Regions from separate parts of the Jeotgalibaca arthritidis genome, predicted to be linked through region 2. Evidence: predicted binding sites of a transcription regulator. Region 2 holds the regulator's gene; each other region holds the start of a gene.
What was found. Region 2 encodes LexA, which represses DNA repair genes until DNA is damaged. Its sites were predicted from a motif close to CNAACANNTGTTNG; they were not measured.
Positions count from the first base shown of each region.

Region 1 (8,586 bases), 1.1 Mb from region 2:
GAAGTCATTGCTTCTAACCCTGGACCAAAAAATAGTTAATATATAGAAGAAAAAGAATCGAGAGACGCGCTCTCGATTCTTTTATTTTACTTGATTAGCTAAGAGGATAGCCCCTGTAATTCCTGCATTATCTCCTAAACCTGGTTTCACTAAATATGAATCAAGTTCAGGTACATCAACATAATTCCCTAGTAAGGCATCGAATGCTTCCTTTACCTTATCTAGCATCTTAGGTGCGTGCATAACGCCTCCGCCTAAAATAATACGTTCTGGACGAAGAATAACAGTATAGGCTACTAAAGCTTGTCCTATGTAGTTAGCCATGAAATCCCAAACTTGGTGGTCTGGATCAACATCTTTACCTGCCATATCTAGACGCCCATTAATAGAAGGACCTGCTGCCATTCCTTCTAAACAGTTTCCATGGTATGGGCAAAAGCCGTCATAATGATCATCTTGATGTGGTTTTACTAATAAGTGTCCCATTTCAGGATGACCAATTCCTTCTAATAATTGACCATTTACAATAGCTCCAGCTCCTACTCCTGTTCCAATGGTAATATACATCACATTATCTAATCCGGCTGCTGCCCCTTTTTCTGATTCACCTAGTGCGGCAGCATTAACATCCGTTGTCCATCCCATTGGAATATCATAACGTTCTTTCATAGCTCCTAAGAAGTCGAAATCTTTCCATGCCAATTTTGGTGTTGATAAAACATAGCCATAAGTTTCCGATTTTTCGTTAATATCAATCGGTCCAAATGAGCCAATTCCGATACTTGCTAATTTATATTGATCAAAAAATTCAAAAACGTGTGCTAATGTTTCTTCCGGTGTCGTTGTTGGGAAAGAAACGCGCTCAATAATTTCATTGCTTTCATTTCCAATTGCACATACAAATTTTGTTCCGCCTGCTTCAATTGCTCCTACTAGCATGATTAGTCACCTATTCTTCTTATAATTTGTTATTTAAAACCCTTCCAAATGATTATAAGTCTTTAATAGAAAGTTCTCAACTAAGTATATACCTTTTTAATAAAAAAACGATGGTAAGAAAAGAATTTATCTTTTCTTACCATCGATTGATCGTTTTTTCGTATGGGTTATGGGGGGCTCGAACCCTCGACCCGCTGATTAAGAGTCAGCTGCTCTACCAACTGAGCTAATAACCCAATGACTAACAAAATAAATTTTACTCCTCTTTGGATTAAAATGCAAGAATTTATGACAACCTTTTTTCTTTTTTTCTGTCATTAAATAGATAAAAACACGTCCTTTCTATACTACTACGAAGGACGTGTTTTCATAACTATTCTTGTTCTGGAATATAGGAGACTGAAGAGAATTTATTAAATTCTTTTTTGAATAAGAGTTTAACCGTTCCTCGTGATCCACTACGGTTTTTTTCTATAATAACTTCTACGATATTATTTTCGAATTCTGGTTCAGCAGCAGAGTCTTCTCCACCTTCACGTTCATAGTAATCTTCACGATAAAGAAAGGCTACGATGTCAGCATCTTGTTCGATTGATCCAGATTCACGAATATCACTTAGTACAGGTCGTTTATCTTGTCGTTGTTCAACACCACGTGATAATTGTGATAAGGCAATAACAGGTACTTTTAATTCTTTAGCGAGTTTCTTTAACTGACGGGAAATATCAGACACCTCTTGCTGACGGCTCTCTTTATTATTTCCTTCAATTAGCTGCAAGTAGTCGATAACAATTAATCCTAGTCCACCTTGTTCTTGCATCAATCGGCGGCTCTTTGCACGAATTTCTGCTATACGAATACCAGGTGTATCATCAATGAATATCTTAGATTGCCCTAATGTCGCCATAGCCATAATTAAATTAGACCATTCTTCTTCACTCATCTGACCTGTTCTTAAGTGGCCAGCATCAATATTTCCTTCCGCACATAACATCCGGTTAACGAGTGATTCAGCCCCCATCTCTAAACTAAAGATGGCAACAACTTGATCCGCTTTAGTTGCCACATTTTGAGCAATATTTAAGGCGAATGCCGTTTTACCAACTGCGGGGCGGGCTGCTAAAATGATTAATTCTTCTTTTTGTAACCCAGCTGTCATTTTATCTAAAGCGATATATCCTGTTGGAATACCCGTTACATCGCCTGACTGCTGAGATAATAATTCAATGTTCTGTAGGGATGTATTAACCACATCTGAGATACGAATAAAACCTGAGCGATTTCGGCGTTCTGAGATTTGTAAAATAGTCTGCTCCGCACTATCTAAAATAACCGCTACTTGATCAGCTTCTTCGTAACCACTTTTAACAATATCGGTCGCTGAATGAATTAGATTTCTCAAGATTGCTTTTTCTTCAACAATCTTAGCATAATACTCCACATTGGCTGCAGTCGGAACGATAGTTGCGATTTCAGCTAAATAAGCCAGACCACCAATATTCTCTAATTGATCTTTGCTCTGTAATTCATTAGTTACGGTTACAACATCAATCGGTTCGTTACGATTATATAATTGGACAATAACATCAAAAATAAGCTGATGACTTTTTTTGTAAAAATCGACAGCTACTAAGTATTCTAGTACAGTTACAACTGATTCAGGATCAAGAAAAATAGAACCTAATACAGATTGCTCTGCTTCTGCACTATGGGGAGGTATTCGATTTTGGAAAGCTTCTTCCATATATATCTTCATCCTTCTACTCATTATTCAATAGCGACATATCGCTTTGCCTTCTTATTGTACTCTAAAAAACCTGAGAAAACAATTGCCTGAGCTGAACATACGTTCCTATTTTTAAAAAAGAAAGACGAGCAATATTCCACATGAAATATCGCTCGCCTATTCATTATTCTGCTACAATATGAACGGTTAAAGTAGCTGTTACTTCTGGGTGAAGACGGACTTCCATTCGTGTATATCCTAATGAACGAATTGGATTTGGTAAATTGATTTTACGTTTATCTAGCTTCACTTTATGTTGTTTGTTTAAATGTTCTGCAACTTGTTTACTTGTAATTGATCCGAACAAGCGATTGTCTTCTCCTGCTTTTGCTGGAATGGTAATTGCTGTTTCTTCTTTTTCCAATAACGCTTTTAAATCTTGTGCCACTTGCAGTTCTTCGGCTGCTTTTTTATCTTCTGCTTTTTGTTGGCCTTTTAAAGCAGAAACACTTGAAGTGGTTGCTTCCTCAGCCAAACCATTTTTAAGAAGGAAATTATTTGCGTAACCATCTGCTACGTTTTTAATTTCACCTTTCTTACCTTTACCTTTTACATCTTTAAGAAAAATAACTCTCATCGTGTTTCTCCTTTCTCTTCTTCATCTTTTAAAACATCTTCTAATCGTTTTTTTGCCTCTGATACTGATACATTCTCTATTTGAGTAGCAGCATTCGATAGATGTCCGCCACCACCAAGTTTTTCCATAATTCTTTGGACATTGACTTTACTCAAACTTCTTGCGCTAATTCCGACACGACCATCCGTACGTTTAGTAATAACAAAGGATGCCTCTACGTCTTCCATTGAAAGCATAGTATCAGCAGTTTGCGCAGCTAGAACAGTATCGTATACTCTATCATCTGCACCATTCACAACTGCCATTCCTGGAACAACAAACTCCATCGTTTCAAGTAAATGACTTCTTTCTAAATAAGTATCCAAGTCCTCTTTTAAGGCTTCCTGAATTAACACGGTATCAGCGCCATTTGATTGCAAGTAACTTGCTGCATCGAATGTACGAGAACCTGTTCTCAAGCTAAAGTTTCGTGTATCTACTATAATACCTGCTAACATGGCGGTCGCTTCAATTTTGTTAATCGTATCAATATCATTTGATTGGTATTCAAATAATTCTGTTATTAATTCAGAAGCAGATGATGCATAAGGCTCAATATAAACCAAAACAGGATTATCAGGGAATTCTTGCCCTCTTCTGTGATGATCAATAATCACAACATTAGATGAAACGTCCATCAATTCTGGTGCTGGTATCATAGATGGTTTGTGAACATCAACAAGTGTAATGAGTGAGTTTTCTGTAATCATTTCGGCTGCTTTTTCTGGACCAATAATAGACTTAGAAATATTAGAATCCTTATCAATAACAGCCATCATTCGTCTAACATCTTTCGAAAGCTGTTCAGACTTCAGAACAATCCAAGCTTCTTTATTATTCATTTGAACAATTCGTCTGATTCCTAAGCAAGAGCCGATAACGTCCATATCAGGATAATTATGCCCCATTACAAAAACTTGATCAGCGTTGACGATCAATTCTTCCAACGCATGACTAATCATTCTCGCACGAATACGGGTCCGTTTTTCCATTGGATTAGTTTTCCCACCATAAAATCTAGCTTCATCATTTTCAGCTCTTACGACAACTTGATCGCCACCCCGTGCTAAAGCTAAATCAACATTAGCTTGGGCTAATTGAGCAATGTCTTTCCATCTCATCAAAACTTCTCCCGTACTATAGGAGAATCCCATACTTAGTGTCAGTGGGAAGTTTTGCTTATACGTTCGTTCTCTAATTTGATCAACAATCTCAAATTTGTTTTGTTCTAATTTTTGCAGTGTTTTTTTATTCATCAGGCCAATAAAGCGGTCATCATCAACGCGCTTTAAATAAACATTATTTATGTTAGCCCAATTTGTTAACTGGTTAGTAATATAATTATTTACATTTGAACGTTTCCGGTCATTCATTGACTGAACTGCTTCATCATAATTATCTATGATGACATTTCCAAACACTAGACGTTCATCTTGATACTTTTCTTCAATCTTTGCATAGTCCGTAATATCCATTAAATAAAGAACGCCTATATCTTCCTGTATAACCATTTCGAAATAGCGGTCTCCCCATTTAACTTTAGTCATTTCATTATTCTTAAACTTCTCAATCCATTCGTACAGCTCAGAATCAACATCTTCAATTTTTCTTCCCAATATATCTTTGGTTTTAAAATACTTTAAGAGATAAGGGTTAGTCCATTGAATTTCTTGTGCCTCATTATATAACAAAATACCAATTGGCATTTGAATAAGAGCCTCTTGCTCACCCTTTTTAATACGATAGGATAAGTCAGATATATACTTGTTTGTTTCATCTATTAAATAGTCAGTTGAGTAATAGAAGAGTCCTCCTACGATAAAAATGACAAATAGTAAAACTAAACCGATTTTCCAACTCGTTATAAAAGCTAATACGATAAAAAGAATCAATGAAATTAATAAAATATACGCTGGCACTTTAATTCGATTTGAACGTATGAATGGAGGAAGTTTTTCTACTTTTTCCCTTATTTTCATTGTTGCTCCTTTTCTCAAATTATTAGATTGTCTTTTATAATTTTACCACAATGCTTCTTTAATAGCCACATTCCAAAAGAGTAACAAAATGTTTCACGTGGAACATTACTAGCTTTTTACAACTAATATTGTTTCACGTGAAACATTATTAGGAAGCGTTTTCTGTTATTTAAATAAATATCCACAACTCTCTTTATAAACATGTGGATAACTTTCCCTCTAACATATCATATCCTTAAGCTGACGCTCTTCTTTTATCTTTTTCCACATGTGGATATCTATCTCCCGCTTGCATAAAAAATCATTTAAGCTATGCAACGGACACATCAGATAGCAGCTAACATTTCTAACTGTCGTTACTATTTAGGATACAAAAAAGCAGCTAGGATTTCTCCTAGCTGCTTAAAGTTTTAATTATTCAGCAATCGTAAAAGGCATTAAAGCAATAATACGAGCACGTTTAATTGAAACTGTTAAAGTTCTTTGGTGTTTAGCACATGTACCTGTTACACGACGAGGTAAGATTTTACCTTTCTCAGATACATAGCGTTTTAATAGATCTACATCTTTGTAATCTACATGATCAATATGATTTGCGCAGAAATGACATACTTTTTTACGTCTACGTCCTCCGCGACGACCACCACGTTGTTGAGCCATGTTTGTTTTCCTCCTTTTTTAACCTATTCTTACTTTAGACTAGAATGGCAAATCATCATCTGAAATGTCAATTGATTGTCCGCTTGATAAGAATGGATCATCATTCGAATTGTAATCACTAAAGTTATTTTGAGATTGGTTAGAGTAAGACTGATTATTATAAGAGTTGTTTTGGTTAGATTGGTAAGAATTATTATTACCTTGGAATCCGCCGCTATTAGCTTCTCCTCTTGGTCTTTGCTCAGTAACGTTTCTTGACTCTAATAGAGTAAAGTTCTCGACAACAATTTCAGTAACGTATACGCGTTGTCCTTGTTGGTTTTCATAGTTTCTAGTTTGAATTCGTCCTTGAATACCTACTAGAGAACCTTTGCGAGTGAAATTAGCAAAGTTTTCCGCTGATTTTCTCCAAATAACACAGTTAATAAAATCAGTTTCTTTTTCACCTTGTTGATTTTTGAATTGACGATCAACAGCGATTGAAAAAGATCCTACTGCAGTGCCACTTGATGTATAGCGTAAATCTACATCTTTGGTCAATCTTCCTGTTAGTACAACATTATTAATCATTAAATGCTTACCCCCTTAAAATGTTTCACGTGGAACATTTTATGCTTCTTCTTTAACGATAATGTGACGAAGAATGTCATTATTGATTTTCGCTAAACGGTCAAATTCGTTAATCGATTCAGCAGTTTCAGATTTAATTTTCACGATATGGTAGATACCTTCGCGGAAATCGTTAATCTCGTATGCTAAACGACGTTTTGACCAGTCTTTTGATTCAATAATTTCTGCACCATTATCAGTTAAGATTGCGTCAAAGCGCGCTACCAATTCAGCTTTAGCAGCTTCTTCGATGTTAGGACGGATAATGTAGTTAATTTCGTATTGAGTCATTATGACTGTCACCTCCTTATGGACTTTTGGCTCTTACATTTTGTAAAAGCAAGGAGAGTATTCGTAAATACTCACGTCTTAAAATTATAGCACCTCAATCAATAAATTGCAAGTTTTTTCTTAAATTAAAAAGCAAACCTGCGATAAGCAGGTTTGCTTTTTTAATATTTTTTATTCTTCGTCTTCAAACAGACTATCCGCAAAATTTTGCATGTCTGTTTTAATTTGTTCTGAATCATTTTGAACAGTTGCTTGTTCTTCAGTTACAGATCCTTCAATCTCTTCTGTTTCCTCTTCTTCCGGTTCAACAACAGCCATCGTTGATACTTTAGAACCATCATCTAGACGGATTAAGCGAACACCTAACGTTGCTCGACCAATTTCCGATACATCTTTAGCATGGAAACGAATCATTACGCCTGCGTCAGTAATAATCATGATATCTTCATCTTCACGAACAGTCGCAAGACCAACTAGATTACCATTTTTCTCAGTAACATTAACGGTCTTAATTCCTTTACCGCCACGGCCTTTAATCGCGTATTCATCGATAGATGTACGTTTACCATAACCATTTTCGGTAATCGCTAAGACTTTTGTTCCTTCTTCTAGGAGATCCATACCAACAACATAGTCCTCGTCACGTAATTTAGCTCCACGGACACCTGTAGCGGTACGTCCCATAGCTCGAACATCATTTTCATCAAAGCTGACTGAGTAGCCAAAATGCGTACCTATGATGATTTTCTTAGTACCGTCAGTCAAGGCTACTTTGATTAATTCGTCATTTTCATTTAAGTTAATCGCACGTAGTCCATTTTGACGGATATTACGGAATTCAGTTGTTTCTGTCCGTTTTACAACACCTTGTCTAGTTGCAAAGAAGAGGTACTCGCCTTCTTTTGGTCCATTACCACGTAGATTAATAATGGTCTGGATTTTTTCATTAGCATCCAGATTCAACAAGTTAATAATTGGCAATCCCTTAGCTTGGCGACCATACTCTGGGATTTCATATCCTTTATTACGGTATACTTTCCCTTGGTTAGAGAAGTAAAGGAGGTTGTCGTGTGTTGACGCTGTAATCAGTGTTTCGATAAAGTCATCATCGTGGATTCCCATACCTTGGACACCACGACCACCACGACGTTGCGCTCTAAATTCGCTGCTTGGTAGGCGTTTAATGTAACCATTATGAGTTAGAGTAATCACGACTTCTTCTTCTTCAATTAAGTCTTCGTCTTCTAGTGACAGAACTTCACCGACTAATAACTCTGTTCTTCTGTCATCACCAAAACGCTCTTGGATTTCTAGTAGCTCTTCTTCAATGATTTCAAAAATACGCTGTTCGCTAGCAAGAATATCAGCTAAATCGCGGATTAACGTCATCAAGTCGTTATATTCACCTTCGATTTTATCACGTTCTAAGCCTGTTAAGCGAACCATACGCATATCTAAAATAGCTTGAGCTTGACGATCAGATAGACCATAATCCTCAATAAATTTTTGTTTAGCGACATCACCACTTGGTGAGCTTCTTAAAATATTAACGATTTCGTCAATATGGTCAAGGGCAATTCTTAACCCTTCTAAAATGTGAGCACGAGCTTCTGCCTTTCTCTTATCGTATTCTGTACGACGGCGGATAACTACTTTCTGATGCTCTAAATAGTGATATAAGATGCTCTTCAAGCTTAATGTTTCTG
Region 1 covers NZ_CP049740.1:1,038,658-1,047,243, forward strand. The annotation lists gene manA (mannose-6-phosphate isomerase, class I) at 1-39, shown strand, start outside; gene G7057_RS05320 (ROK family protein) at 82-939, opposite strand; tRNA gene G7057_RS05325 (tRNA-Lys) at 1,103-1,175, opposite strand; gene dnaB (replicative DNA helicase) at 1,313-2,683, opposite strand; gene rplI (50S ribosomal protein L9) at 2,850-3,302, opposite strand; gene G7057_RS05340 (DHH family phosphoesterase) at 3,299-5,320, opposite strand; gene rpsR (30S ribosomal protein S18) at 5,735-5,980, opposite strand; gene ssb (single-stranded DNA-binding protein) at 6,020-6,550, opposite strand; gene rpsF (30S ribosomal protein S6) at 6,590-6,880, opposite strand; gene gyrA (DNA gyrase subunit A) at 7,052-8,586, opposite strand, start outside.
Region 1: a site for LexA is predicted at 2,779-2,792, ahead of dnaB (replicative DNA helicase). Genes of this name have one in related genera too.

Region 2 (8,586 bases):
CCCCTATCTCCACAAATTGGTCAAATGACTGTTCACCAAACAAATACAACACAACCGTCAATGCAATGGCTTGTAACAAACTGATAAAGGGATTAAGAAGCAAGGCATTCATCCTAACCATGGCTATTCTGCCACGCGCATACTCTTCGTTAACATCACTAAATTCCTTTTGCAGTCTTTTTTCTTGGCGGAACTGTTGAATAATAGACATCCCTAGTATATTCTCATTCAATTTTGTGTTTAGTTCACTTAGCTTTTCTCTCATTGTGCGGTATACGCGAGTACTGACACGTTGGTAAAACCATACCATTAAGGCCATAACAGGCAAGAAATAAAGAAAGGTTAAGGTGATTTTTACATCTAATACCCACATTGCAATAAAAACTGTTACGATGCTCAGCAGTCCCTCTGCTAGAGCCAAGAAGACAGCCCAAAAATCTTTAATGGTTTCCGTGTCATTTGTCACACGAGACACAATTGAACCGGCCGGTGTTTGATCGAAATACCGCATGCCGAGTTGATTAACTTTTCTAAACAGTTGATTACGAATATTCTCGACTGTTTTTTCGGACGCCACGCTAAATAGATAATTCTGAAAATACATCGTAAGCATGCTGATGATAATGGATAACATGTACAATAGTGAAAATTGAATCGCAATCGAAATGGTTGCTTCCCCTTGAGTGACATAGTTATCGAGAAATACTTGAATAATCCTAGGGGAGACAACATCGGTTATAGCTAGTCCGACACCAAAAATAAAGGACCAAATAAATGGTGCTTTAAAAGGTAACGCATAAGCTACAATTCGTTTAACAACTCGAACTTGTTCTTTGACCGGAATGGTTTTAGACCAAACTGATTGTTCCATTATTTCTCACCTTCTAACTTGCTTTCCAATTGCTGTTTCTCATACATTCGACGATACCAGCCTTGGTTTTGCATTAATTGGTCATGATTTCCACGTTCCACAATGGTGCCATTATCTAGAACGATGATTTCGTCAGCGTGCATCACACTCGAAATACGATGAGCTGCGATAATAGTCGTTTGATTCTTCCGCTTCTCTTTCAACTGACTTAAAATTCGTTCCTCTGTTTTTGCGTCAACAGCTGATAAGGAGTCGTCTAAAATCAATAATTCTGGCTGTGTAATCACGGCGCGAGCAATCGAAATCCGTTGCTTTTGACCACCAGAAAGTGACACACCACGTTCCCCTACCAATGTCTCGTAACCATTTGGAAAACCGAGAATATCATCATGAATCGCTGTAATTCGAGCTGCTTCGTAAACCTCTTCGTCTGAATAAGCTGGATTGGCGAATCGAATATTATCCGTTACATTTGTTGAAAAAAGAAAGTTATCTTGTGGCACATAACCAATACCACTTAGCAGACTATCCAAGCTATAATCTTTAATATTAATACCATTGTAGCTAATGGTGCCATCATAATGATCATATTCTCTTAGCAACAAACTAAATAGGCTACTTTTTCCTGATCCGGTTCGACCGACAATACCTAATGTGTGTCCTTTTGGAAGATGGACAGCAATATCCTTAAGGGAGATTTGTTCTGAATCGCTATATTGGAATGATTGAATCGCAATATCTAAATCACCATCTAGTGGCTGAGTAATCGCATGCTTGGGTTCAATAATGCGTGATTGTTCTTGAAGCAGTTCATCGATACGGCTGTAACTAGCGCTACCTCGCTCTAAAACATTCAATAATCGACCGACAGCAAGCATTGGCCATCTCATTAGAGCAATGTAGCTAAAGAATGTTACGAGGTTACCAATAGTCATTTCGCCATTTTGAATAAAGTAAGCACCAAAAATCAAAGATAGGGCATATGAAATACCCATAACAAAAATAACAACCGGTCTGAACATCGAATCAATGGCATAGACCTCTTTGTTTTTTAAAACAACGTCACGAGTCTTCGCTTCAAAATCAGCAATATCTTCCTTTTCCTCGCCAAATGTTTTAATCACCTTTACTCCCGTAACACTTTCTTGTGTCTTATCATTCAAGGCTGAAAAGGATGCTTGTGCTTTCCTAAAGGTACGATGAATTTTCTTCCCTAAAATTCTTGAAACGAGTGTTAAAGCTGGCACTGGTATCATGGCAATTAATGTTAATTTCCAGTTTACGGTTAGCAACATTGTTAAAAACGTAATCCCACCTGATGAGATCGAGTCAGCTAGTGTCAGAATTCCTGCACCAGCAACCATACGAATGGCATTCAAATCATTAGTGGCGTGAGCCATTAAATCTCCTGTACGATACTTTTGAAAAAATTCGGCATCCATCTTTGTAAAATGATTAAATAATCGTGTTCGAAGTATTTTTTCAAGTTTAGCAGACGTTCCCCAAATCTCCATGCGCCAAATGTAACGAAAAATATACTGACTAATGCCACATAATAGGATAATCCCTGCTTGAATCATTAAACTTCTAGGTGTTAACAATTGCTCATTAATATCATCAATAATATTTCCGACTATTCGGGGTGAAACAACTTGTATCAGGGCTACAACAATTAAGAAAAAGACCCCCACTATATAAGAACGCCATTCTTGCTTGAAGAACCACTTTAATTTTTTAAAGATTTGCACGGGTTTCCCTCCTTCTATGTTCATACAAAACAAAAAAGTGGACCCAAAAAAGCATCCACATTTTTCATTATTTCATTCAATTATTTCTTTTTAGCTTTCTTGTTTTGAACTTTCATAGAAGCCATAATTTGTTTCACTTTGCGTTCTGATGGTTTTTGACCCATTTGCATCATCATGTTGCGTAACATATCTTCTGAAATAGGTGGGTTTTCAGCAAAATAATTCATCATATAACGACGTGCCAAAAAGAAGCCACCTACTGCTCCTAAAAGTACCCCTAAAATAACAATAAAAATCCATGCACTTGTACTCAATTTGTATCCTCCTTCCAAAAGTCCTCATTTAAATATATTACAAGATATTCGCCAAAAAGGAAATAGAAAAGCGCAATTATTCATTTTTTTTCAAATACCGAACATCTGTTTGATTCTTTTAGTTAGGTGTGATAAAATAACACTATAAAAATACGGGAGATGATGGTCCGATGACTAAAGGTAGAGACTCAAGACAAATGAACGTTTTGCATTTCATCTATACGGAAGTTCAGCAAAAAGGTTATCCACCAACGGTAAGAGAAATTGGTAATGCCGTAAACCTATCATCTACCTCAACCGTTCATGGCCATTTGGCTCGATTAGAAAAAGCAGGATACATCTATCGAGACCCGACTAAACCAAGAGCTATTGAGGTCACTGAATTAGGTTTACAACAATTAGGAATCAAGAGCGATCAAATGCCATTACTAGGTGTAGTCACAGCTGGTGAGCCAATCTTGGCGGTTGAAGAAGCAACAGACTTCTTCCCTATTCCACCCAACTTAAAAAATAGTTCGGATGACTTATTTATGCTAACCATCCGAGGAAACAGCATGATTAACGCAGGCATCTACAATAACGATGCGGTTATTGTTCGAAAACAAGCTTCTGCTGAAAATGGCGATATTGTGATTGCTATTACAGAGGATGAGGAAGCAACCTGTAAACGATTCTACAAAGAAACAGATCATTATCGTTTGCAGCCAGAAAATGACGAACTTGAACCGATTATTTTGGACTATGTACAAATATTAGGTAAAGTTGTCGGCTTATACAGAACTCATATCAGTTAATAGCAACAGCCAGAAAGTAGCATACTTTCTGGCTGTTTTGTTGTCAAATTTAAAAAGAGATTAAGCAAAAGCTCAATCTCTTTTTTTGATTTTAGTATTCCATTAAGTTAAAAATGTCGTAGCCAGAGATTTTATCTCTTCCGTTTAGATCCAACAATTCAATTAAGAATGCTAAACCAACGACTTCGCCACCTAATTTTTCAATTAATTCAACTGTTGCTAATGTTGTTCCACCAGTTGCTAGTAAATCATCACAGATTAATACTTTTTCACCAGGTAAAACAGCATCTTTATGTAATTGAAGAACAGCCTCACCGTATTCTAAACCGTAAGCGATTTCTACTGTTTCACGAGGCAATTTACCTTTTTTACGAGCCATTGCAAAACCACAATTTAATCCTACTGCAACTGGACAACCTACCATAAACCCTCTTGCTTCAGGTCCAACAACCTTATCGACACCTTTATCTTTTGCATATTCTACAATTTTAGCAATTGCAGCCGCATAAGCATCGCCGTCTTGCATTAATGGTGAAATATCTCTAAAAATAATTCCTTCTTCTGGAAAATCTTTCACATCAGCAATATACTTTTTAAAATCCATCAAAATTTCCTCCTATAACTACTTATTACAAGCTTCAATCCACTGAATCAATTCTTGGAATGGCTGGTAAATAAATAGTTTCTCAGCATTCATTTTATTTATTCTTTGTTTATAAGTATTGGTTTCTTCCAAATTGACTTTTTCAGGTTGCGGATTTGGATTCATTATACCGTTATCAATTGTAACAAATTTTGCTTCTAAAAACACAGATATGATAAAAATCAACAAATTCTTATCAATTTTTAAGTATTGGGCCAAGGCGCTTAACTTGCTACGAACATCCATATTTTGATGGGTTCTAAAATAACGGTAAGCATGAGCAAATACCGTTTGATTAGGGATTCCCTCAGCCGTTATACTTTGAATCGGATAAGCATAAATATAATAGTTATTAAATTTATGTCTTTCCAAGAAGTAAGTCAAATAATCAAGATTACTTGGACAATCAATAATAATCAGATTTGTTAATTCCTCTTCAAATGGCGGGATATCATCTCTACTTTCCAATAAAACGGAGACACTGCTATTTGGCAAGTGATCAGCTGTTTTCTCAAAAAATGCACGGTTAAAGAACAGATAAACACTATTCTCAATTTTAAGAGACTCGTCTTGGACATGAGATGTTCGCTTATCAAAAAACTGAACATGGTCAATGGTCAAATCTTTTAACTGTAATTGTGGTTTCGATAAATCTCGCCAGGTATTAATCCCCAATTCCCCTATTACGGATATGGCTTCCTTTTCAGGCATAAACTGCGCTAAATGCCCTTTGTTGAAACCAATGACATCAAGTGCTTGTTTTTCGGTATGTAGAGAAAATTTAAGGTGCTTTTGATCTGCTCCTATTTGTTTAATATTTTGTGCAGGGACATCCTTAAAGGCAAAGATTGGTTTAGGATTATCTGTTCCAAAAGGTTTCAACTGATCAATCTCATTTAGAAAATCCAAAGTAACTTCATCAACATCTAAGTACTCATCAACCTCGATTGTCGCACCTTGCTTAATCTGTTCAGCATAGACTGATGTGAAGTTATTCAGCGCATAACTTAATTGACTAACTTGGTCAACACTAACACTCAAACCAGCAGCCATCTTATGGCCACCAAATTTCAGAATACAATCTGAGCAAGCAGATAATGCTTGATAAAGGTGAACAGCATCGATACTTCGACCTGACCCTTTAGCAATCCCCGTTTCTGAATTTTCAGCAAGCAAAATAGTTGGTCGACCTGTTTCTTCAACTAACCGACTTGCAACGATACCTAAAACACCTTCATGCCAAGTCGGATCACTTAAAACGATGATATTTGGCAGAGACGAGAGTTGTTCTAGTTTAGCTGTCGCTGATTCAACAATCTCACTGACAATGGCTTGTCTTTTCGAATTTGTTTGTTGAATTTCTTCGACCACTTCTTCCAGGCGTTCTTCATCAAAGGAAGTCAATAATTCGACTCCAGGAGAAGCATCTCCTAAACGACCGAGTGCATTTAAGCGAGGACCAATGGTGAAGCCAATGGTTTCCTCATCAACACCTTCTAGAGAAGTTCCCGCTTTTTCTAATAACATCAATAAGCCGATACGTTCGCTTTGTTTTAAAATTTCTAATCCTTTTTTTACAAGCCATCTGTTCTCATCTGTTAAACTAACTAAGTCTGCAATAGTCCCTATAGCTGCAATATCAAAGTATTCGTAAGGGATTCGGTCTTGAAGTGCGCCAGCTAATTTTAAGGCAACGCCTGCTCCAGATAAATCAGAAAATGGATAGTCAGCAGATGGATGGTTAGGATGAACGATGGCATAAGCGTTAGGTAATTCTATAGGTAATTCATGGTGGTCAGTAACAATCACATCAACACCTTTTTCATTAGCTAATTGGATGGCATCATGTCCCATAACGCCGTTGTCGCAAGTTACAATCAGCTCAATACCACTTTCAATTTGCTCTTGAAAGACACGTTTATTAGGGCCGTAACCATCTTTAAAACGGTTAGGCAAATAGAAAGTTACGTTTCCGCCCAATTCTTCGATTGCTTCAACTAAAATAGCCGTACTAGTTATGCCATCAGCGTCATAGTCACCATAAACCAATATAGCTTCTTCCGATTCAATTGCTTGGAAGATCCGATTGACTGCCCGTTCCATATCATAAAGCAGAAATGGATCGTGGTAAGCTACGTCACTCTGATGAATGAAGTCATTTATTTTCTCGATTGTATCTAGATTCCGCTGTAAACATAGTTTTAAAAAAGCTTGACTATAAGTTGTCTCTTCAGCTAAATGACTGATGACATGCTCGTCAAACGGATACTCTTTTTGTTTCCAGTTCATTCTTGCATCTAACAAATTATTATCTCCCTCTTTTTCATTTCAAAGAAAATTCGCCTGTTAAAAACAGGCGATTATCATTTCTATTTCTATTCAATAGGATCTTGTGAGGTCGGTTTAGCGATATTTACATTATTGTAAGTGATTTGATTAACTAGTTCATTTTCTAAACTGTTAATTTTATTATCTTTACCGCTAATGGTCTCCTCAAGTGCTGTTATTTTTTCAGTGTACTCAGCTTTAATCTCATCTCTTAATTGACTGGACTGACTTTCAAGTTGTGAAATTTCAGCTCGTAGGGTCTTTAATTCCTTTTTCCGATGAACACTTGCCATTGTTGAAACAAGTAATGTTAATAAGGCTCCTAATAGTAAAGATACAAAGATGATAATAATAAGCGGTGCAGCAAACGTTGTGAACCCAAAACTAACGGGCACACTTTCCACGTTTAAAACAGCAAACACACTGATAATGGTCATTAAGACAATTATTAATACTAATCTCCATTGATTTTTCATCACTAACACACCTCACATGTTAACTTTTATTTACTTAACGGAATGTCAAATTCATCATAGTCATGAACTAAAGTTGAATTTGGGAAAATAGCTTGGGCATCATTTTGCAGTTGTGCCTGTTCTTTCCCTACATATCGTGAAGAGATATGGGTTAAGTAAAGCTGGCTACTGTTTGATTCTTTAGCTACTTTAGCAGCATCTACACAGGTAGAATGGAAATAATCTCTCGCAATCTTTTGATTATCCTTTGAGAAAGTTGATTCATGGACTAACACATCTGAGTTCATGGCTAGTTGTGTACTAGCAGGAGTTCGTTTTGTATCACCTAAAATGGTTACTGTTCTCCCCTTCACAGAAGGACCAATGTAGTCATTCCCATTAACTGTTCGACCATCTGGTAAAGTCACCGTCTGCCCATTTTTTAGTTTTCCATATAATGGTCCAGCTGGAATATTATCCGCTTTTAATTTCTCAACTAACAGCTCACCGACATAGTCAGCCTCTTCGATTCTGAACCCATAGGAAGGCATGCCATGCGCTAATTTTGCACAAGTCACTTTAAAGGTTTTATCTTCAAAGACTACCCCGTCTTCTTCTATTTCATGGAAAAAAATCGGATAGCGTAAATGGGATTGGGAAACTCTTAGACTCGTTAAGACAAAGTCTTTGATTCCTTTTGGTCCGTATATCGTCAATGGCGTATCGCCACCTTGGAAAGCGCGGCTACTTAGAAAACCAGGAAGACCAAAAATATGGTCCCCATGTAAATGTGTGATAAAAATCTTATTAACTTTACGAGGTTTTAAGGTTGTTCGTAAAATACGTTGTTGTGTACCCTCTCCACAATCAAACAGCCAAATGTCATTTCGTTCATCTAATAGTTTTAGCGCAATACAGGATAGATTTCGATTGGTTGACGGGACACCAGATCCCGTCCCCAAAAATTGAATTTTCATGATGCAAACACTCGTTTCTCTTCATCTAGCGGGTTTTTAGTCTACGAATTCAAATTCGTAATCCATAATACGGACAAGATCGCCGTCTTCTGCCCCACGTTGACGAAGTTTTTGGTCGATTCCCATTCCACGAAGTTGACGAGCAAAACGCATGATGCTTTCATCATGGTGGAAGTTCGTCATCAAGAATAGTTTCTCTAGTTTCTCACCACTTAATATCCATGTACGGTCTGGATCGCGGTTAATAATAATTTCATCAGATGGATCATCCAATTTATATTCAACAGAGCGAATTAATTCTTCTTCATCAAATAATGGGAATGCTTCTGTATGTTCCAGTAATTCTGCTGTGTAATCTAACAACGGGCCGAAGCCTTTGTTTTGGTATGCAGAAATCTCAAATATTTTTGGAACATCTTGTCCAGCAAATTTTTCTTCTAATTTTTGACTGAATTT
Region 2 covers NZ_CP049740.1:2,237,883-2,246,468, forward strand. The annotation lists gene G7057_RS11170 (ABC transporter ATP-binding protein) at 1-871, opposite strand, end outside; gene G7057_RS11175 (ABC transporter ATP-binding protein) at 871-2,619, opposite strand; gene G7057_RS11180 (YneF family protein) at 2,700-2,933, opposite strand; gene lexA (transcriptional repressor LexA) at 3,104-3,727, shown strand; gene G7057_RS11190 (adenine phosphoribosyltransferase) at 3,819-4,331, opposite strand; gene recJ (single-stranded-DNA-specific exonuclease RecJ) at 4,350-6,674, opposite strand; gene G7057_RS11200 (lipopolysaccharide assembly protein LapA domain-containing protein) at 6,746-7,174, opposite strand; gene rnz (ribonuclease Z) at 7,201-8,130, opposite strand; gene obgE (GTPase ObgE) at 8,167-8,586, opposite strand, start outside.

Region 3 (8,586 bases), 140 kb from region 2:
GCTGGTAAACCAATAACTGTATCGATTGCGCCATTTTCTAATAAGCTTTGACGAATTTTACCTTCAGCTGCTCCCCTAAATAAAACACCATGTGGTAGAACAATAGCCATAACACCCGTATCTTTTAAGTGATAATAGCCATGAAGTAAAAATGCAAAATCAGCTTTTGATTTTGGTGCTAAAACGCCATACATAGAGAAGCGAGCATCATCCAAAAAGCCTTTATCTGCAGACCACTTTGCACTATATGGCGGATTCATTAATACACCATCAAAGTTTGTTGGTTCTTCTGTTGGCCAGTCAGCATCCAATGTATCTGCATTATGTAAATGTTGGTTAGCGACGTCTACTCCATGCAGAATCATATTCATACGCGCTAAATTATAGGTAGTTGTATTTAATTCTTGTCCAAAATAATTTATCGTTCCTGGTTGGTTGGATAATTTTTTTACGTTTAATAATAGTGAACCTGATCCCATCGTAGGGTCGTATACACTAAATCCTTTTTGATTCTCTTTTCCTAACAATACAATCTGTGTCATCAATGTTGAAACAGATTGTGGTGTGTAGAATTCACCTGCTTTTTTACCAGAATCAGAGGCGAATTGACTAATTAAATATTCATAAGCATCGCCTAATGCATCACCTTGATGAGCAAGCTCAAGGCTCGCTAGTTCTTTAATAACAGCTGATATGGTCTGATTTTGCTTTTGAGGAGTTGCACCTAATTTTTTAGAATATAAGTCCACGTCTTCAAAAAGATTTTCAAACAATTCATCGCTTTGTTCAATATTTCTAAATCCCTGAACAAGCTCTTCCAATTGGAATTTACCTTTATTAACTCTTTGAACAATAGCAGTAAAAGTCAATTCTGGTTCTAAAGCATATGAATAATCATATTTTAAAGTATCAATCAGATCATCTTTATCTTCTGGGTCATTAAAGGCATCGACATATACTTGTTGAGCCTCATCTAAATTATGAACCTCTTTTTCTAACAGGTCAGCCGCATGATAAAGCATACGATCTGATAAATATTTATAAAAAATAAGTCCTAGTAGATAGTCCTTATACTCACCTGCTCCCATTTTTGAACGCAAAATATCAGCACTATTCCATAGCGCTTGATAAAGTGTTTTTGATTGTTGTTCTTGCATTATTATACCATGCTCCTTTAATTTCAATATGTTGTAGTCAGATAACTATTATTATAACTTACGCTGTGGACAAGCGGAAGTCTTCTAGCAAAACTTTCCTTTTTGTTCCCCTTTACAAATCGAACGTACGTTCTTATAATATGGGTAAAGGAGGATTGATGGTGATGTTCGATTATTCGTCTGAGAGGAGCGACGATATTTTGTGTATCGACGTGAAATCATTTTTCGCTTCTGTTGAGTGTGTGGATCGTGGTTATCATCCGCTAAGAGCTTTACTAGTCGTGATGAGTAATGCTGAAAATGATGGTGGCATTGTCTTAGCTGCCTCTCCCAAGTCTAAAGAAATTCTCGGAATTAACAATGTCACGCGTAAATACGATATACCGCCCCATCCTGATCTCATTGTTGTTCCACCTCGAATGACACGTTATATTGAGAAAAATAATGAGATTAACCAAATCTACCGTCATTTTGTCAGCGATGAAGATTTATATATTTACAGCATTGATGAGTCCTTTCTATCGATTCGCCCTAGTCTAGCCTTATTCAAGGAAAAAACAGCTTACGATATGGCCCGAACTATTCAAAAACAGGTTTATCAGCAAACTGGCCTGTATGTCACCATTGGGATTGGCGATAATATGTTACTAGCTAAGTTAGCGCTAGATATTGAGGCCAAGCATAACCGCGACTTCATTGCTGAATGGCGCTATCAAGATGTTCCCAATAAAATCTGGAAAATAAATGACTTGAGCGATATGTGGGGAATTGGCAGTCGAACAGCACTGAAGCTCAATAAAATGGGCATTCACACGGTTTACGACCTGGCTCATAGTGATTTTTATCAATTAAAAGAAAAGATGGGTATCATCGGTGAGCAGTTGTTTGCCAACGCATGGGGAATTGATCGTAGCAATATTCGCGAGCGCTATAAGCCTCTGGAGAAAAGTTATGGTAATTCGCAAATTTTGCCCAAAGACTACCTTTACCGACATGAAATTAAACTTGTCATTCGTGAAATGGCTGAACAAGTTGCGGCTCGGATTCGTAGGCGACACTGCCAAACGGGATGTGTGAGTTTGTATGTTGGTTACTCTAAATATGAAACGGCAGAAGGTTTCTCTCGTCAACTCAAAATACCACCTACTTCTCATTCTAAAAAATTGGTTGCTTATTGTTTAGAACTGTTTGACAACTATTATGGTGGACAAGCGGTGAGGCGAATTGGAATTTCCTATTCTAAACTAAGCTATAGTTCTGATATTCAATTAGATCTATTTGAGGACCCAGAAAAGCAAATCGCCGAAGAACAACTCGATTATTTGGTAGATAAAATTAGAGAAAAGTATGGCTTTCAGTCACTTGTACACGCTAGCAGTTTACTGGATGGCGCAACTGCCATTCACCGTAGTAGCTTAGTTGGTGGCCATGCTGGCGGAATGGAGGGAATTCAGTGATGAGTAAATATTTAAATGACCACTACCGCGATCGTGGTATGAAAAAATGGGCAGGCTTTTACCTGTCTGAACATTCGTTAGAGCAGGAAAAATATGCTGCAGCGCAGTTAAACATCAATAGACAAAAACCACAAATGGACCTCTACGATATTGGTCAAGTTTTGGAAGAAGCGAGGCTCAAAAACAAACAAGTCGCTATCCAACTGGAAGCAGTTGACAATGAAGGCAATTATTTTGATGATGTGGTTGGCTATCTTAAAGGTGCTGATGCCATGGGTATTTATATTAACCAAGAAAAAATCCATTTTGATGAAATCAGGCACGCCTGTTTATTAGAGAGTCGAAAATGGAGCGCACTATAAGAAAAAGCGCCAAGCTAAGAAGTGATTTCTTAACTTGGCGCTTATTTGTTATTTACGAGCTTTTCTTACTTTTAATTGTTTACCTTTAATCGTTCTGTCTTGCATTTCTGAAATGACGAAGCTACCCTTGCCATTTAGAATTTCGATATAAGTCACGTTTTCTTGAATGGTAATAATGCCAATATCGTCTGCATCCACACCCTTAATATTCGTCAGAGTCCCTACAAAATCAATGGCGCGTAATTTTTTCTTTTTCCCGCCGTTAAAATAAACTTTGGTAATGCCTTTGTTTAAGTCTTTGTTACGTGGTGCTTTTGGTGTCAGGCGACTTTGGCTTTTCTTTTCAAAGGCAGCTTGCATACGCGATACAAGACGTTGGCTCGGCGGAAAGACTTCCGTCAGCTCATCCGTTTCGTCAAAGGCATAATCACGAACCGTTTGCCATTGGTAAGTGTCTTTGTCAGACACCATGGTTAGGGCTAGGCCTTTTCGACCGGCACGACCCGTACGTCCTGTTCGATGAGTGAAGCTTTCTTTTTCAAAAGGAACATCATAGTTAATGACGTGTGTAACAGTGTCTACATCAATTCCTCGTGCAGCAACGTCTGTAGCTACGAGGTACCGTAATTTCCCTAATCGGAAATCACTCATGACAGCTAGGCGATCATCTTGATCCATGCCACCATGTAATTTATCAACAGTTATGCCCTCTTTGCTTAAGAAGGTCACTAAGTCGTCAACGGCACCTTTTGTATTACAGAAAATAATACTCGCATCAGGGTTTTCAATCGTTAGTAAATTAAGTAAGAGTTGTGGCTTATCCATGTCTCCTACTTTAATAAACGATTGCTGAATAGCTGGTTTTGTTTGCTTTGATTCTAATGACAATGCTAGACGGTCAGATTTCATATAAAACTCAGCTAATCGCTCTACTTCAGATGGCATGGTTGCTGAAAACAGCATGGTTTGGCGGTCTGTTGGTAAATAGTCAATAATCGCTTCTACTTGATCAATAAAGCCCATATTTAGCATTTCATCGGCTTCATCCAGTACAAGGCTATTCACTTTATCAACCTTCAAAGTGCCTTCTTGCAAGTGCTCGAGTAAACGACCCGGTGTTCCAACAACAATATGGCTCTTTTGTTTGAGCTCTGATTTTTGGATTTTAAAGGGAGACTTCCCAAAAACAGCTGTCACTTTAATACGTTTTAGGCGGCCGATATTTGTTAATTCTTCTTTAATTTGTAGCGCTAATTCACGTGTGGGTACAATAATTAAAGCTTGTGGCTTATTTTCTTCCCAGATAATTTGTTCGCATAGGGGAATACCAAAGGCAGCTGTTTTCCCACTACCGGTTTGTGACTGAGCCATAATATCTTTTTTAGTTAATGCTGGTGCCAGCACTTCTTCTTGGACAGCTGTTGGTTTGCGGTAGCGCAAGCTAGCTAGAGCTGTCAAGATTTCATTGCTTAGACCGAATGATTCAAATGTTTTGTTTTCCATAATGTCCTACTTTCTTTTTCATCGCTGAATTAGTATAACAGTAACGTCAGAGAAAAAGAACACTTTTAATGATACTATCATGCGATTGCTTAATGGCTTTTCTAAAGGGTATAATGGAAGTAACGATAACGATCGAGCAAATAAAGGAGTGTTGGCATGTTTTTTCTAGTTGAATCATTCATCCCGATCATCTTTATCATGGTAATTGGCACTATTATTTTCCAAGCGGTCAGAGGCATCATAACATGGAATAGCAATAATCAGTCACCGATTCGGTCTGTGGAGGCGCGCGTCACGTCAAAACGGGCAGACATTAAGCGGCACAACAATGTTAATCATGGTCCAGGAGGCATCCATCACAATCATCCGTCGACTTCGACAACTTATTATGTGACCTTTCAATTCGACAGCAACCAGCGTCTTGAATTTCGAATAAGTGGCAAAGAATACGGGCAATTAGCTGAGGGCGATAGCGGCAAATTATCTTATCAAGGTAGCAGATACTTAGACTTTGAGCGGAGATAATAAAAACAAAGAGGTTCGAGCGCTTTTAATGGCTTGAACCTCTTTATTTTTGAGAAATCCAGAGGTTCGGGCGACTTTTTAGTTCTGAACCTCTTTATTTTTGATTAATTCAGAGGTTCGGGCGACTTTTAGGCTCTGAACCTCTTTATTTTTGAGTAATCCAGAGGTTCGGGCGACTTTTAGGCTCTGAACCTCTTTATTTTTGAGTAATCCAGAGGTTCGAGCGCTTTTAATGGCTCTGAACCTCTTTATTTTTAAGTAATTCAGAGGTTCGAACAGCATTTAGGCTCTGAACCTCTTTATTCTATTTAACTAACGTTATGTTTAACCCAAGTTGCAAAGAGTTGCGGCCAAACGGCAACGGCTTCGTCACGCTCGTAATCTCCTCTGCCGCCTGTTTCATGTGTCGCTAAACTTAATCCGTGGCCTCCTTTAGGGAAGATATGTAATTCGTAAGGGACACCCGCTTTTCGCAAAGCATCTGCAAAAAGCAAACTATTTTCTGCTGGTACAAGACCGTCTTCTAGCGTGTGCCACAAGAATGTTGGTGGCGTTAATGCACTCACCCGTTTCTCCAGAGATAGCTCGTCTTTTAAGCTGGCATAATTGTCTGCCAGCAAAGCCTTAAAGGATCCTTCATGGGCAAATTCGCCACTTGATAAGACAGGATAAGCTAGCAATAAGCCATTTGGTTGCCAGTCTTCTTTCTTTCCACCTAATGCTTGCACTAAATGGTCGTCTTGCCACAAGACACCTAAGCTAGCAGCTAAATGACCACCAGCTGAAAAGCCAGCTACAATAATTCGCTCTGGATCAACGTGCCAGTCGTCACTATTTTGACGGACTAATCGTACGGCACTGGCTAATTCTTCAAGAGCTTTTGGATAAACTGCCGGTTTTACGCTGTATTCTAGCACAAACGCCTGATAACCGTAGCTCATCATCTTCACTGCGATTGGCTCTGCCTCTCGATCGGATAAAAATTCATAGCCGCCACCGGGACAAATAATAATCGCCGGCCGTTTACGATTTATATCAATCTCAGGCGAATTTTCAATAACATAGGTCGTTAAACGTGCGGAACTTTTTTCATAAAATGAATCAATTGTTTGATGAATCATGTGACACTCCCCCTAATTGGCGCACATAAATATCTTTATGCGTACCCGAATAATAAACCGTACCATCATCATCGACAAAAAGTGATGGGTCAATGCCCGGTGTGTCTAGCCAAATCGGATCAGACCATTCACCGCGAATATCGTCCGTCCAAATCAAAAAGTTCCCTTGGGCAAAATCATCATCGGCAACATTGGTACAGACCATATAAAAACGGCCGTTAATCTCCCGAATGGTTGGCGCATAAAGACCAAAGGCATTCGGAATTTTACGTGATAAGGTCATTTGTTCCGGTCGTGATAGGCCGTGACTAACCAGTTCCCAATCAATTAAATTTTTACTGTGATAAACAGGTAATCCTGGGAAAAATTCAAAGGTACTCGTTGCTAAATAAAAATCATCCCCAACACGACAAATACTGGGGTCAGGGTTAAACCCTTTAATAATCGGATTAGTATAGGTATAAGTGGTCATAGCAGACTCCTTTCATATAAAACGCTTACACCCTATTATAAATCATTTATAAAAAGATATACCATCATATTTAGACCATTCACCTTTAAAATTAGACTTTCGTACTGAAAATATATTTATTCAGATAAATTCACTACAAAAATAGTATATTTAGCCGATAACTATACTATAATAAACTATAAAAGAACCAACTCTTTTAAGATGGAGGTGTGAAATGATTAGCCAGGAGGAGTCCCTAAAAAGCATTATCGAAGAAAAACGAATACGGAGTGTCTTTCAACCAATAGTATCGCTAGAAAATGGTGATATTTTGGGCTATGAAGCACTGAGCAGGATTGTTGGCGAAAGTGCGTTTGAGAATACGGAGCAATTATTTGTGGCTGCTAAACAATATGACTTATTATGGCCACTAGACTTATTGTGTCGAACAAGAGCTTTTGAGGCTGTTCAAACCTTTATAACACCTGATTTTAATAAGAAAATATTTGTAAATATTAATCCTAATATTATGACGAACTATTCTTTAGAAGAGAGTTTTTCTAAATCGTTTTTAGAGCAGTATGGTATCTCTCCTACTCATATCATTTTCGAGATAACAGAACGAACGGTTATTGATGATATGAGTGGCTTTAAAGCGACGATTGAACATTATAAAAATCAAGATTATAAAATCGCAATTGATGACACTGGCGCTGGCCACTCCGGCCTTAATCTGATTAGTGATGTTGACCCCAACTACATTAAGTTGGATATGAATTTGATTCGCAATATTCATTTGAGTAATATCAAGAGTGCCCTCGTTAAAGGAATGGTTGAATTTTCTAAAGTTTCAAATATTAAATTAATTGCAGAAGGCATTGAAACCTATCCCGAACTTGAAGCGATCATTAAATTAGGTGTTCACTACGGCCAAGGTCATTATTTCCAAAAACCTGAAACGGCTATTCAAGCTATCCAACCAACTGTCATTAAAACAATTGAAACGCTTAACGAGAAATCGCAGCTGAGTCAACAGCATAAACAGACGATTGACAGTCTATCTACTCAAACAGATGTCTTTTCACCGGATGATACGATTGGTGAGGTCTATACTTATTTTATGAACGATCCGGAATGTTTAGCCTTAGCAGTTGTCAAAGACAAGCGACCGGTTGGGTTGATTAGTCAAAAGGCTATTTTAGAATGGATGGAAGAAGAAAACCAACACTCTACAAAAATTGCGAATGTGATGAATAAGCAATTCTTATCTGTGGACCGCTGTACACCTATCAATACGGTTTCCCATTTAGCAATGGCTCGCTCAAACCATAAAGTTTATGAGCGAGTGATCGTCACAGAAAACAATTTGTTTTATGGTACTGTTACGGTCAAAACGATTCTCGAAACACTAACCGATTAAACGAGCTAAAAGGAGCAGGGAAATGATTCCCCTGCTCCTTTTTTAGCCTTTATTTTGCTAATATACGATCAATTTCTGCTAATTCTTCTGCTGAGAAATCAAGATTTTGAAGGGCTTTTAAGTTGTCCTCCAATTGGCTGACACGCGATGCCCCAATTAACACACTTGAAACCACAGGCTGACGCAAGTTCCAAGCTAGAGCCATTTCAGCCAATGTTTGACCACGTTTCTCTGCGACCGCGTTTAATTGGCGAACCGTATTGATGGTGTTATCGACATTTTCTGCTGACAAGAATGGGCTATCTGAACGATGCGCACGAGAATCTTCCGGAATACCATTTAAATAGCGGTTGGTTAATAACCCTTGTGCCAATGGACTAAAGACAATCGCACCCAATTCTTCTTCGGCTAATACATCTGTTAAGCCATCTTCAATCCAACGATTAAACATATTATAAGCAGGTTGATGGATAATAAATGGCGTATGCCATTCTTTAAACCATTTCGAAATCTCTGCTGTTTGTTCAGGCGAATAATTTGAAACCCCAATATACAAGGCTTTTCCTTGTTTAACCAATAAATCAAGTGCT
Region 3 covers NZ_CP049740.1:34,294-42,879, forward strand. The annotation lists gene G7057_RS00220 (type I restriction-modification system subunit M) at 1-1,157, opposite strand, end outside; gene G7057_RS00225 (Y-family DNA polymerase) at 1,313-2,614, shown strand; gene G7057_RS00230 (hypothetical protein) at 2,614-2,976, shown strand; gene G7057_RS00235 (DEAD/DEAH box helicase) at 3,025-4,479, opposite strand; gene G7057_RS00240 (DUF2500 domain-containing protein) at 4,636-5,004, shown strand; gene G7057_RS00245 (alpha/beta hydrolase) at 5,313-6,125, opposite strand; gene G7057_RS00250 (family 43 glycosylhydrolase) at 6,106-6,597, opposite strand; gene G7057_RS00255 (EAL domain-containing protein) at 6,812-7,996, shown strand; gene mgrA (L-glyceraldehyde 3-phosphate reductase) at 8,046-8,586, opposite strand, start outside.
Region 3: a site for LexA is predicted at 1,278-1,291, ahead of G7057_RS00225 (Y-family DNA polymerase). Genes of this name have one in related genera too.